Regions from separate parts of the Pantoea sp. CFCC18177 genome, predicted to be linked through region 1. Evidence: predicted binding sites of a transcription regulator. Region 1 holds the regulator's gene; each other region holds the start of a gene.
The links. Region 1 encodes PhoB, which activates phosphate uptake and scavenging genes when phosphate is short. Its sites were predicted from a motif close to CTGTCATAAAACTGNCNNAT; they were not measured.
Positions count from the first base shown of each region.

Region 1 (4,247 bases):
CCAACTGGGCGGCACCGGCCGCCAGCGCGGTGGGCGCGGTGGAGGAGCCCGCCGCCTGTACCTGAACGTTAACGCCAGGTGACTGACGGCTAAAATCCTCGCCCCACAGCGTCATCAGATAGCCGAGGGTATCAGAACCCACGCTGCTCAAATTGCCGGTGAGCATGGTTTGTTGGCCCTGCGCCAGCGCAGAGCACAACAGCAAAGTGAACAGCAACAGCGATTTCATCAGGTTATCCGGTGGCGTTTACTGCGCCACATTCTCGCGGATTCCCTTTGCCACAATCAACCGTGGCGGCAGAAGAAAACTAAAACAGGTTTCCTGATGCGGGATACTGGTGATCTCCAGCCGCGCATTGTGATGGCTTAACGCATGTTTCACGATCGCCAGCCCCAGCCCACTACCACCTGTGGCGCGTGAGCGGGCTTTATCCACCCGATAGAAGCGCTCTGTCAGGCGTGGCAAATGCTCTTCACTGATCCCCGGCCCGTTATCACAGACCTTAAACTGCGCGCCCTCTTTCGTGCGCAGCCAGCTGATGTCGAGACGCGTGCCATCTGGCGTGTGATTCACCGCGTTGTAGACCAAATTGGAAATGGCACTCCGCAGTTGCTCATCATTACCAAACACTTTGAGATGCGGATCGGTGTGGAAATGGATACTGTGACGGCCCTGGCTCAGGGTTTCTGCCTCACGCTGCAACAACAGCAGCATACCTGGCACATCCACGGTTTCTTTCAAATCGATGGCCGGTGCCGCTTCGATACGCGACAGCGTCAGTAATTGTTTCACCAGGCTATCCATACGACGCGTCTGTTCCTGCATGGTGTGCAATGCTTTGCCACGCGTGCGCTCGTTCATCGTCGCATCGTCCATCATCTCCAGATACCCCTGCAACACCGTTAACGGGGTGCGCAGTTCGTGGCTGACGTTAGCGAAGAAGTTACGCCGCGCGCCTTCCAACTGGTGCATCTGGGTCACATCACGCGCCACCATCAGCCACTGCCCTTCACTGTAGGGCATCACGCGGAATTCCATATGATGCTGGTTGTTAAGCACCAGCGTCAGTGGCTTATTAAAATCGCGCTGACGGATATAGCGAGAAAACTCAGGATAGCGCAGCAAATTGAGGATGTTCTGACCGTTATCCTCCGGCCAGCGCAAGCCCAAATGCTGTTGAGCCAGTCCGTTACACCAGAAAATCGTGCCCTCTTCGGTGGTCAACACCACCGCATCGGGGAGCGATTCCGCACCGCTGCGAAAACGCTTAATCAGATTACCGAGTTCACGACGGCGACGTCGGTTACGCAGTTGCATCTGGTACAGACCGTAAAACAGCGGCTCCCAACTGCCGCGCCCGGAAGGCGGCGTCATGGAGCGATCAACCCACAACCAGTGCGACAGACGCATCAGGTTTCTGAAGTGCCAAAACAGCACGCTGGATACGGCAATCAGCAGCAGCCAGGGCAGATAACCGAACAACAGACCCAGCACCAGCGCAGGCAAGCAGACCAGCGCCAGCTCGGTCATTAATCTCTTCCAGGAGAGTCGTTCCAGCACGGTAAAAGACTCCGTTTAGTAGCGGGCAGAGAAACGATACCCTGTTCCGCGTACGGTTTGAACCATGCGATCGTGACCAGAAACTTCCAAAGCTTTACGTAAACGACGGATATGCACATCAACCGTACGATCTTCGACGTACACGTTGGTGCCCCAAACGTGGTTTAACAGCTGCTCACGGCTGTATACACGCTCTGGATGCGTCATAAAGAAGTGCAGTAATTTATATTCCGTTGGGCCCATTTCCAGCGGGGTGCTCTCGGCCATCACACGGTGTGAGGAGGGATCCAGGCTCAAGCCCTGCATCTCAATCACCTCTTCCACTGCCATCGGCGAGATACGACGCATCACCGCCTTGATACGCGCCATCAGCTCTTTCGGTGAGAAAGGCTTGGTGATGTAGTCATCCGCGCCCACTTCCAGACCGCGTACGCGATCCTCTTCTTCACCACGCGCCGTCAGCATCATCACCGGGATATCGCGCGTCATCGCTTCACGTTTCAAATGTTTAATAAACTGAATACCGCTGCCACCCGGCAACATCCAGTCCAGCAGAATCAAATCAGGCCACGGCTCGATCAGCTTACCAATCGCGCTGTCGTAGTCTTCGGCCTCAATAGGCTGGTAATCATTCTGTTCCAGCACGAAACATAACATTTCACGGATGGGAGCTTCGTCTTCCACAACCAAAATGCGCTTAGCCATTATAACTCCTGCTGTTGTGACGGCTTGTCACGGGGATTTGCGGCGTCATTATGCGTCAGTTTTATGACACTTTTATGAAAAACCCGACCTATGATAAATAGTTAAAAAACAGAAATGTGACAACGATTAGCGCTTTTTTTTCTTTGCGATCTGAAGAGGTTATACTTCTCGCTCGCTTAACTAAGCACGGAGTTTTCATGCGCATCATACACACGGCGGATTGGCATCTCGGTCAGTTCTTTTACAGTAAAAGCCGCGCGGCAGAGCATCAGGCCTTCCTTGAGTGGCTACTGGACCAGATCCAGCAGCATCAAGTCGATGCACTCATCGTCGCCGGAGACCTGTTTGATACCGGTTCGCCACCCAGTTATGCGCGTGAAATGTTTAACCGCTTTGTGGTGGCATTGCAGCCCACTGGGTGTCAGTTGGTGGTGTTGGCAGGAAACCATGATTCCGTTGCCACCCTCAATGAATCGCGTGAACTCCTTGCCTGCCTGAATACCCGCGTGATCACCAGCGCCACGCCACAAGGCGAGCAGCAGGTGCTGACGCTGCATCAGCGTGATGGCACGCCGGGCGCGCTACTGTGCGCCATCCCTTATCTTCGTCCACGGGATATTCTGCGTAGTCAGGCCGGGCAATCAGGCCGTGAAAAGCAAATCTCATTGCTGGAGGCGATAGAGCAGCACTACCAGCAGTGTTACGCGGCAGCCCTCACGCAGCGTGGCGATCAGCCACTGCCGATCATCGCCACCGGGCACCTCACCACGGTGGGGGTCACCAAAAGCGACTCGGTACGCGATATCTATATCGGCACGCTGGATGCCTTCCCGGCGCAGGCTTTTCCCCCTGCGGATTACATCGCGCTTGGCCATATCCATCGGGCGCAACGTATCGCCGATAGCGAGCATATCCGCTACAGCGGTTCACCGATCCCACTCAGTTTTGATGAACTGGGCCGCGATAAGAGTGTGTTCCTGCTGGATTTCAGCCGCCAGTTAGACGCCGTTACCCCGCTCACCATTCCGCTGTTCCAGCCGATGCAGATGCTCAAAGGATCGATGGCGGAAATTGAGCAACAGCTGACGCAATTCAATGAGGGCGATGGCGAAAAACCGGTCTGGCTGGATATTGAAATCACCACGCAAGAGTACCTTAGCGACCTGCAGCGTCGCGTCGAACAGCTCACCGAAGCGCTGCCCGTGGAAGTGCTGCTGGTACGACGTAGCCGTGAGCAGCGCCAGCGCAGCCTGGCACGCATGGACAACGAAACCCTGAGCGAGCTGAAAGTAGAAGAGGTGTTTGCCCGCCGTCTGGCGCAGGAAGATCAGCTGGATGCCGAACAAGCCGATCAACTCACCCAACTGTTTCGCACCACCCTCGCCGCGCTGGAGAACCCGTCCGCATGAAAATTCTGACGTTACGCTTTAAGAATCTCAATGCGCTGCGCGGTGAGTGGTTTATTGATTTCCGCCGCGAGCCCTTTGCCAGTAACGGTTTGTTTGCCATTACCGGCGCCACCGGCGCAGGAAAAACCACGCTGCTGGATGCGATTTGTCTGGCGTTGTATCACCAGACGCCACGCCTCGGCGTGCTATCGCAGACGCAAAATGAATTGATCACCCGTGATACCGCAGAGTGCCTGGCTGAAGTGGAGTTTGAAATCAAAGGTGAAGCCTGGCGCGCGTTCTGGAGCCAAAACCGCGCACGTGGCCTGGCCGATGGCAAATTGCAGGCGCCGCGTGTCGAACTGGCCCGCGTGGCTGATAACCAAATTGTTGCCGATAAAGTCGGTGACAAACTCAAAGCGATTGAAACCCTCTCCGGGCTGGATTTCGCGCGCTTTACCCGTTCGATGATGCTGTCGCAAGGGCAGTTTGCCGCCTTCCTGAATGCCAAACCGGGAGAACGCGCCGAGCTACTGGAAGAACTCACCGGCACCGAGATTTACGGGCAAATCTCGATGCAGATTTACGAGCGT
Region 1 is NZ_JBNBPL010000015.1:5,318-9,564, forward strand. It holds gene ACPUC8_RS15785 (PstS family phosphate ABC transporter substrate-binding protein) at 1-229, opposite strand, end outside; gene phoR (phosphate regulon sensor histidine kinase PhoR) at 248-1,561, opposite strand; gene phoB (phosphate response regulator transcription factor PhoB) at 1,577-2,266, opposite strand; gene sbcD (exonuclease subunit SbcD) at 2,464-3,675, shown strand; gene ACPUC8_RS15805 (AAA family ATPase) at 3,672-4,247, shown strand, end outside.

Region 2 (4,247 bases), on a different contig from region 1:
TTCAGCGTGATGGCGGAAATCATCTTCCACTTTGGCGTACCCAGCGCATAAGCCGCTTCACGCATGCTGTCTGGCACCAGACGCAGCATGTTTTCTGACGTACGGATAACGATTGGAATCTGCAAAAGTGCCAGTGCCACTACGCCCGCCCAGCCAGAGAAGTGCTGCATCTGCGCAACCACGATGGTGTAAACGAACAAACCGACCACAATCGAGGGCGCTGACAACAGGATGTCGTTGATGAAGCGAATCACTTCCGCTAACCAGTGCTTGCGGCCATATTCAGCCAGATAGATGCCTGCCATGATCCCCAGCGGCGTACCAATCACCGTTGACCACAGAATCAGTAATCCACTGCCGGCCAGGGCGTTGGCTAAACCACCGCCTGCGGTGTTCGGTGGCGGCGTTGATTCTGTAAATAACGACCAGCTCAGGCCATCAATACCTTTGGTGACGGTAGTGAACAAAATCCAAATCAGCCAGAACAGGCCGAAGGCCATGGTCAGCATGGATAACGTCAGGGCAACTTTATTCTTGGCGCTGCGTCGCGCCTGCATTTTACGACGCGACGCTTCCAGCTCAGCACGTGCGTGCATTTCGATAGCGGTCATGAACGGGCTCCTTCACTCTTCGCCAGACGCAGGATCATCAGTTTGGAGATCGCCAGCACGATAAAGGTAATCACGAACAGGATCAGACCCAGTTCCATCAGTGCCGCTACGTGAACGCCCGATTCGGCTTCTGCAAACTCGTTCGCCAGCGCGGAGGTAATACTGTTGCCCGGCATAAACAGCGAGGCGCTGTCGAGCTGGTAAGTGTTACCGATGATAAAGGTTACGGCCATGGTTTCACCCAGTGCACGACCTAAGCCAAGCATCACACCACCGATGACCCCGTTTTTGGTGAACGGCAGCACGATGCGCCAGATCACTTCCCACGTAGTGCAACCAATGCCGTAGGCGGACTCTTTCATCATCACCGGCGTCTGCTCAAACACATCACGCATCACCGATGCAATGTACGGAATGATCATGATGGCGAGGATCACGCCGGCGGCCAGGATACCGATACCGAATGCCGGGCCTGAGAACAGGGCACCCACAAACGGAATGTTCGACATGATGTTGCCGACCGGTGTCTGGAAGTACTCAGCGAACAGCGGGGCGAAGATAAACAGGCCCCACATGCCGTAAACGATACTGGGGATCGCGGCCAGCAGCTCAATTGCCGTGCCCAGCGGGCGACGTAACCAGTTGGGCGCCAGTTCCGTCAGGAACAGCGCAATACCGAAGCTCACCGGCACAGCGATGATCAGGGCAATAAGTGAGGTGACGAGGGTGCCGTAAATCGGTACCAGCGCACCAAATTGTTCATTTGGCGCATCCCAGGTTTTGGTCCATAAGAAGGAAAAACCAAATTTCTGGATGCTTGGCCAAGAGGAGAAAATCAGGGAGACGATAATGCCACCCATCAACAACAACACGATAAGCGCGGAAAGTTTCACCAGCGCGCCAAAAATCATGTCACCTTGTTTACCTGGGGCTTTGAACGTCGGCTTAGTGGCAGCCATAAGTTTCTCGGTTCTCAGAGGAAGTTCAGGGCGGCATAAAATGCCGCCCATCGGGGTGGGTCAGCCAGGTGGGCTGACCGGGTCATTCGCTTACTTGTAAATCGCTTTGCCGGCGCTGTCTTTGATGTTCGCTTTCCAGGCAGTACGAATCTGGTTAGCCACGCTTTCTGGCAGTGCAGCGTAGTCCAGTGAGGTTGCAGTTTTGCTGCCGCCTTTGTAAGCCCAGTCGAAGAACTTCAGCACTTCAGCACCCTTCTCAGCATTCGCCTGATCTTTGTAAATCAGGATGAATGTGGTTGAGGTGATCGGCCATGCGTCGTTGCCTTTCTGGAAGGTCAGGTCTTGAGCGAAAGATTCGCTCCAGTTTGCGCCTTTCGCTGCATTCGCAAAGCTGGCTTCGCTTGGTGCAACTGATTTGCCGTCTGCATCAACCAGTTTGGTATAAGTCAGGTTGTTCTGCTTAGCATACGCATATTCTACGTAGCCAATTGAACCCGGCAGGCGCTGTACGAAGGCTGCAACGCCATCGTTACCTTTACCGCCCAGACCGGTTGGCCAGTTAACGGTGTTGCCTTTACCAATTTTGCTGTTCCAGTCTGAGTTAACTTTAGACAGGTAGCTGGTGAACACGAAAGAAGTACCTGAACCATCAGCACGGCGAACCACGTTGATGTTGGTGTCTGGCAGTTTCACACCTGGGTTCAGTTTAGTGATCGCCGGGTCGTTCCACTTTTTGATGTTACCCAGGTAGATGTCACCCACAGTTTTGCCGTCGAGGGTCAATTCACCTGATTTCACACCTGGGATGTTAACGGCCAGCACCACACCACCGATAACGGTAGGGAACTGGAACAGACCATTTTTTTCCAGATCGGCATCAGCCATCGGCGCATCAGACGCACCGAAATCAACGGTTTTAGCGATGATCTGCTTCACGCCGCCTGAAGAACCAATACCCTGATAGTTGATTTTGCTACCGGTGGCTTGCTGGTATTCTGCTGCCCACTTGGCATAAACCGGTGCCGGGAATGTACCGCCAGCGCCAGTCAGATCGGTGGCTGCAAAAGCAGATACCGCGCTTACTGCGAAGGTGGCGGCGAGGATTCGGGCTACGGATGTACGCATCAGTGTCATGTTCCCTCCAGGGGATTTAAAAAAAATCAGGCTCAATGCCATTTTAGTTGGAGTCAGTGATTGCTGCTGGAGGGAAAATAGGACAGTTTGATGACAGTGAAATGTACGAAATATGACAGTTATATGACATCGTTTAAAAAGCAAGCGGGCCCATTGCAGACCCGCTCTTTTTACTGATTATTCAACGGTAACCGATTTCGCCAGGTTACGCGGCTGGTCAACGTCGGTGCCTTTGATCAGCGCAACATGATATGAAAGCAGCTGCAAAGGAACGGTATAGAAGATCGGTGCAATCACTTCTTCAACGTGCGGCAGAGAGATAATTTTCATGCCATCACTGTCCGTAAAGCCGGCATCCTGATCGGCAAACACATACAGCAGACCGCCGCGTGCGCGTACCTCTTCAATGTTGGATTTCAGCTTCTCCAGCAGCTCGTTATTCGGTGCAACGACGATCACCGGCATATCGGCATCAATCAGCGCCAGCGGGCCGTGTTTCAGCTCTCCGGCCGCGTAGGCTTCAGCATGAATATAGGAGATCTCTTTCAGCTTCAGCGCGCCTTCCATGGCGATTGGGTACTGATCGCCACGGCCAAGGAACAGCGCGTGATGCTTGTCGGAGAATCCTTCAGCCAGGCTCTCAATCACCTTATCCTGTGCCAGCATCTGCTCGATACGGCTCGGCAATGCCTGCAGCGCATGCACAATCTCATGCTCGGTTTCCGGCTTCATGCCGTGCAGTCGGCCAAGTTTCGCCACCAGCATCAGCAACACCACCAGCTGCGTGGTAAATGCTTTGGTCGAGGCGACACCGATTTCAGTACCGGCTTTGGTCATCAGCGCCAGATCCGATTCACGCACCAGTGAAGAACCGGCAACGTTACAGATAGCCAGCGAGCCAAGATAACCCAACTCTTTCGACAGGCGCAGGGCAGCCAGCGTGTCAGCCGTCTCACCCGATTGCGACAGGGTGATCAGCAGGCTGTTTTTACGCACGGCGGATTTGCGGTAGCGGAATTCAGAGGCGATCTCTACATCGCAAGGGATGTTGGCCAGCGACTCGAACCAGTAACGTGACACCATCCCGGAGTTATATGAGGTGCCGCAGGCGATAATCTGGATGTGCTCAACCTGGCTCAGCAACGCTTCGGCATTGGCACCCAGTTCGCTGAGATCGATTTGCCCGTGATTAAAACGACCGGTGATGGTGTTTTTAATCGCGTTTGGCTGCTCGTAGATCTCTTTCTGCATGTAGTGGCGATAGGCGCCTTTATCACCGGCATCGTACTGCGCAGTGGATTCGATTTCCGCGCGCTTCGCGGGTTTACCATCACGATCGATAATGGTGACTTCGCGGCGGGTAATCTCGGCGATATCGCCCTCTTCCAGATACATAAAGCGGCGGGTCACCGGCAGCAGGGCCAGCTGATCGGAGGCGATAAAGTTTTCACCCACGCCGCGGCCAATCACCAGCGGGCTGCCGGAACGGGCGGCCACCAGCACAGAGGGATCGCGGCTGTCCATGATCACCATGCCATAGGCA
Region 2 is NZ_JBNBPL010000038.1:3,872-8,118, forward strand. It holds gene pstA (phosphate ABC transporter permease PstA) at 1-611, opposite strand, end outside; gene pstC (phosphate ABC transporter permease PstC) at 608-1,570, opposite strand; gene pstS (phosphate ABC transporter substrate-binding protein PstS) at 1,661-2,704, opposite strand; gene glmS (glutamine--fructose-6-phosphate transaminase (isomerizing)) at 2,882-4,247, opposite strand, start outside.
Region 2: pstS (phosphate ABC transporter substrate-binding protein PstS) is a predicted target of PhoB. The motif match lies at 2,782-2,801, and genes of this name have one in related genera.

Region 3 (4,247 bases), on a different contig from region 1:
TAAAGCTCTTCACGCCCTCAGGTGCGCCCGGTACGGTTAGTAAGAAACTGTCTGCCTGGTAGCGAATGGCATTGTCCTCAATGCGTATCTGCTGTTCATTAAGTTGATAGGTCGCAGCACTGACTTCGGCTTTCGGGAAACTGGCTTTGCCCTTCCACAGCGGTTTATCTATGCGCGTGACGGTGGGATGCGCACCCATCTGACCCATCGCAAGGCAGAGGTCGGTAGACAGCGCTAAATCTGGTTGCCACAAACGTGCCATTTTAAAGCAGCGATCGACCCAGACGAATTTATCGGAAGAGGTGAAATCGGCCAGCTGGAAACGCAGCGGTGCCGAATATTCCCCCTCGGGCAGCGGCTCAACACGATCGCTGCCCACGCGAAACAGAATCGGCAATTTGAAGGTTGAACCGGAGAAACTGAAGGTGTTTTTTTGCTGATCGATGGTAAAGGCATCCAGTTTTTTCGGGAAATTCCACAACTGAATGATGTCAGCTTTCCACGCAGTGACCTTCTGTGTCATGTCCTGGAATTGGGTCGACAGAGAGGTTGAAGATAACCCACTGCGGCCCAGACCAATGGCATTATCACCGCCCATGATATCCAGCACCGTGGCGCCATTATCCAGGGTGCTGCGTTTGCCCGTTAACACTTCTGCCTGAGGTTGATCGCCTCGGATAACCATAAACAGGTCACGGCGTGGCTGTTTAATCAGGTATTGGTGCGCGGTGTTGTTCATCGCCAGATGATCGGAGCTCACGACGATGATGGTATTTTTAAACCAGGGTGAGGCTTTGATACGCTCGATCAAACGCGCGACATGCTCCTGCGAACACGCCACTGCGCTAAAGGATTGGTTTGGTTTGCCGTCATAGCTGTAGCTTTTTCGTTGACAGCTACGAGAGATAAAACCATCGGGATGATGGGTATCCACCGTGAGTGTAAACAGAGCAAAGCGCTTCTGCTGACGTGACAGCTCCTGATACTTCTCGAACACTTCGTCCATCACTGTGTCATCGTAGTAGCCCCAGTTGTTGCGATAACTGGGATCGGCCACGCGGCTTTGCAGCTCCTGCGAACCGTACATATTCGCGGGGGAGAACCCGTGTGATTTCAGGAAGGTATCTTTTCCGGCGAAGCGCAGGTCGGCCCCCTGAATAAACCAGTTTTCATAACCGGAATTCTTCAGGATGTCACCCAGACAGATGTTCTGTGGATAGAAGCTGGAGAGCGAAGCCGACGCATTACCATCAAAAGGCGCAAACAACGGAATGCCACATTGTGAAGCGACCATACCGGCAATGGTGTAATCCGTACCAGGAAGCTGCTCGGTCTCGCTGAAGTCGATGCTCTGATCTTTCTCACGACTGAGCTCAGGTGCCAGGCCGGGGAAGGCCTGCTGATCAAAGTAGGTACGCTCGAGGCTTTCACCGTAGATATACACCAGGTTGAGCTTGGGCTCGGAGATGACTTTTTTGGGCGTTTTATAATAATCATCGAAGTCAGTGTCTGCCTGCTGCGTATGCGAGGCAATAAGATCCTTCACCTGACGAAAAGCAGGTGTGGTTTGCACTGAACCGGCGGCACAGGCAATGGCCAGGAGACTCCAACCCAAATGATGCGGTCGTTTTCGGCGGCGCAGCAGCCAGGAAAGCAGGCAAAACAGCAGGAACAGGCCAATGATTAATCCAATGGCGGGCACCACATATTTGCTGACACCTGCTCCGGTCAAACTGTTGGTTAAGGTGTAAAGCACTGCATCGGTAATGCCGTCGCCAGTAAAATAATTGCTGGCGTAAAGCGTGGCGTTAAGCACGATAAACAGTGTTAACAACAGTAAGATCAAGATAAACCAGAATTTATTTCGCCCGGCTTTGTAGGAGTAAACGGCGATTGCAGCCAAAAAGAGAACAACCGAAACTATCTCGGACAAGATCAGATCCTCACATTGAAGAGTGACGCAATCCTTGCGCCCACGGCCCTCTTTGGGGGTTATGCGTCAATCTATCTGGGCTGTCACAGGGCTGCAACATAACCAAACAGATTTGTGCGGCGCATTCCGATTCGTTTAATGCGGGTTTAGGCTGACTATGGTTTTACCTGGCAGCAACGTCACCGAGGCTGCCAGCGAGGGAAGGGAGGGGAGATTAGAGTTTGCCAGTCAGATACTGCGCTTCACCGTCAGCGAAGCTCCAGTCGCCTTTGCTGTTGGTGATAAAACTAATCATCAGATCGGTGCCCTTTACGCCACAATTTTCTAAAAGCTCGCGTGCTAACTCTGCCATGAACAACGATTTCTGTTCTTCACTTCTCGGGCTGGTATAAACCCGTACCATCACCAGGTTATCGGTGCGTTCAAATCCCAGGCCGGTGTCCTGGAATACCATTTGGTAGCTTTTGTTTTCATGAACAATCTGATAGCGGTCGCGCGCGGGCACTTTAAACGCTGTCAGCACGGCGCGATGCGCGGCGTCGAGTAAGGTGCGGATCTCTGATTCTGAACGGCCCTGAATGATGTCAAATGTCAATAACGGCATAAATAAACCCTCGTTTTTGCTCACAAGATAAGAGTAGGATGTGGCTCTATGCTGCCGCTTGCTGCAGGAAAGAAAAAGCGTGCTGGTTGAAATGATTATTTATTATTTTGAACAATCCCGATGAAAGAAATCAAAACTGATGCCCTCTGGGTGCATTTACATTGGCTCACCGTATTAGCCGAGTTGGGCAGTTTTACTCGTGCAGCTGAACGATTAGACGTCAGCAAAGCAGCCATGAGTCAAAAAATTAAAGAGCTGGAAGAGATGGCGGGCGTTTCGCTGGTGCAGCGCACCACGCGTAGCGTGCGGTTGACCTCAGCCGGTGAAAAACTGGTGGATGAATTGCGTGACCCTTTTGCGCGCATTGCACAAAGCTTTTTCAGCGTGCGTGATGCAGCCGGGCCGGTAAGGGGTATGGTGCGAGTGAGTGCGCCCGTGGCGTTTGCCCGCCAGCAGTTGGTGCCGATTATCGGCGATTTCCTCAGAGAATATCCTCAGGTACGCCTGCAACTGGACGTGACCGATCGTTTGGTCTCGCTCGGCAGTGAAGGGTTTGACCTGGCGATTCGTCACAGCCAGACATTGCCGGAAACCCATGTGGCTTTGCCGCTGTGTGAGACGAAAGCTTTGCTGGTGGCCTCGCCCGCTTATCTGGCACAAAATGGCGTACCGCAGACACCCGAGGCACTCCAGCAGCATAACTGTTTGTACTATCCGCGCGGGCTGGAATCACCGCAGTGGCGTTTCCGTCCTTTTAACGGGGGAAGCGAGACCGTACAGGTGAAGATTCAGGGGAATTTTGCCACCAATAATAGCGAGTCGATTCGCGATGCCGCGCTGCAAGGACTCGGTATCGCCATGCTGCCGGATTTCAGCGCGACCGCCGCGTTATCCGCAGGGACGCTTTCACACGTTCTGCCGCAGTGGCAAACGGTGGATGCTTTCGCCGATCGCTTATGGGTGGTGCGCCCGTATGCCGCACAAGTGCCACGGGCGGTCACCACCTTTGTCCATTGGCTACGCGCGCGCTTTGTTGATGGCTGAAGCCAGTGCAACAGTGGCCTGCGGTTGCATCATCTCACCTAACAAACTACTGCGGTTGTAATTACCTAAGCGCAGGTTAAAGTCGAGATGCAGTTGCTCATTGCCGCTCAATTTGATCACCGGCGGCGGTGTCATTGGGCGTTGGTTGAATAGCACCGCATGGGCAAAGGCTTCACTTTTCCAGCCGCTCAGGCGTTGATAATAATAGGCGTTGGCTTCACATTTACGCAGATAGAGGTTCACGCGACGATATTCGCGCATGGCCGCTTGTTGCGCCAGTGAACCCAGCTGCTGTTGGGGCTGCTCAATTTTTTGAGTCAGCAACGCATAGTCATCGCGCTTTGCGAGTTCGTTGAAGTAGTTTTGCTCGCCAAGGTTCTTGATTGGTGCGTACTGCTTCTGCCATTCGCGAATAAACGGATTGTTAGGTGCAGCAGCGAGGAACCAGTTTTCAATCACCGGAGCCAGATAGTTGACGGTGGAAATTTCGCGATAGTAACCAATCACATCCATACGGCGCTCTTGATGTGCACGATGCACCCAAGAGAGATCTTCAAATAACAGTGTGCTGCAATCAATGGCAATGCCGCCGTAGCGTAATAACAGCTCCAGACGAATGACTTCGCTTTTCTGCTGTTTGCTTAATTGCGTTGAAGTGAAAATAAA
Region 3 is NZ_JBNBPL010000007.1:192,916-197,162, forward strand. It holds gene opgB (phosphatidylglycerol--membrane-oligosaccharide glycerophosphotransferase) at 1-1,933, opposite strand, end outside; gene ACPUC8_RS09855 (tautomerase family protein) at 2,148-2,537, opposite strand; gene ACPUC8_RS09860 (LysR family transcriptional regulator) at 2,658-3,581, shown strand; gene ACPUC8_RS09865 (glycosyltransferase family 32 protein) at 3,555-4,247, opposite strand, start outside.
Region 3: opgB (phosphatidylglycerol--membrane-oligosaccharide glycerophosphotransferase) is a predicted target of PhoB. The motif match lies at 2,014-2,033, and genes of this name have one in related genera.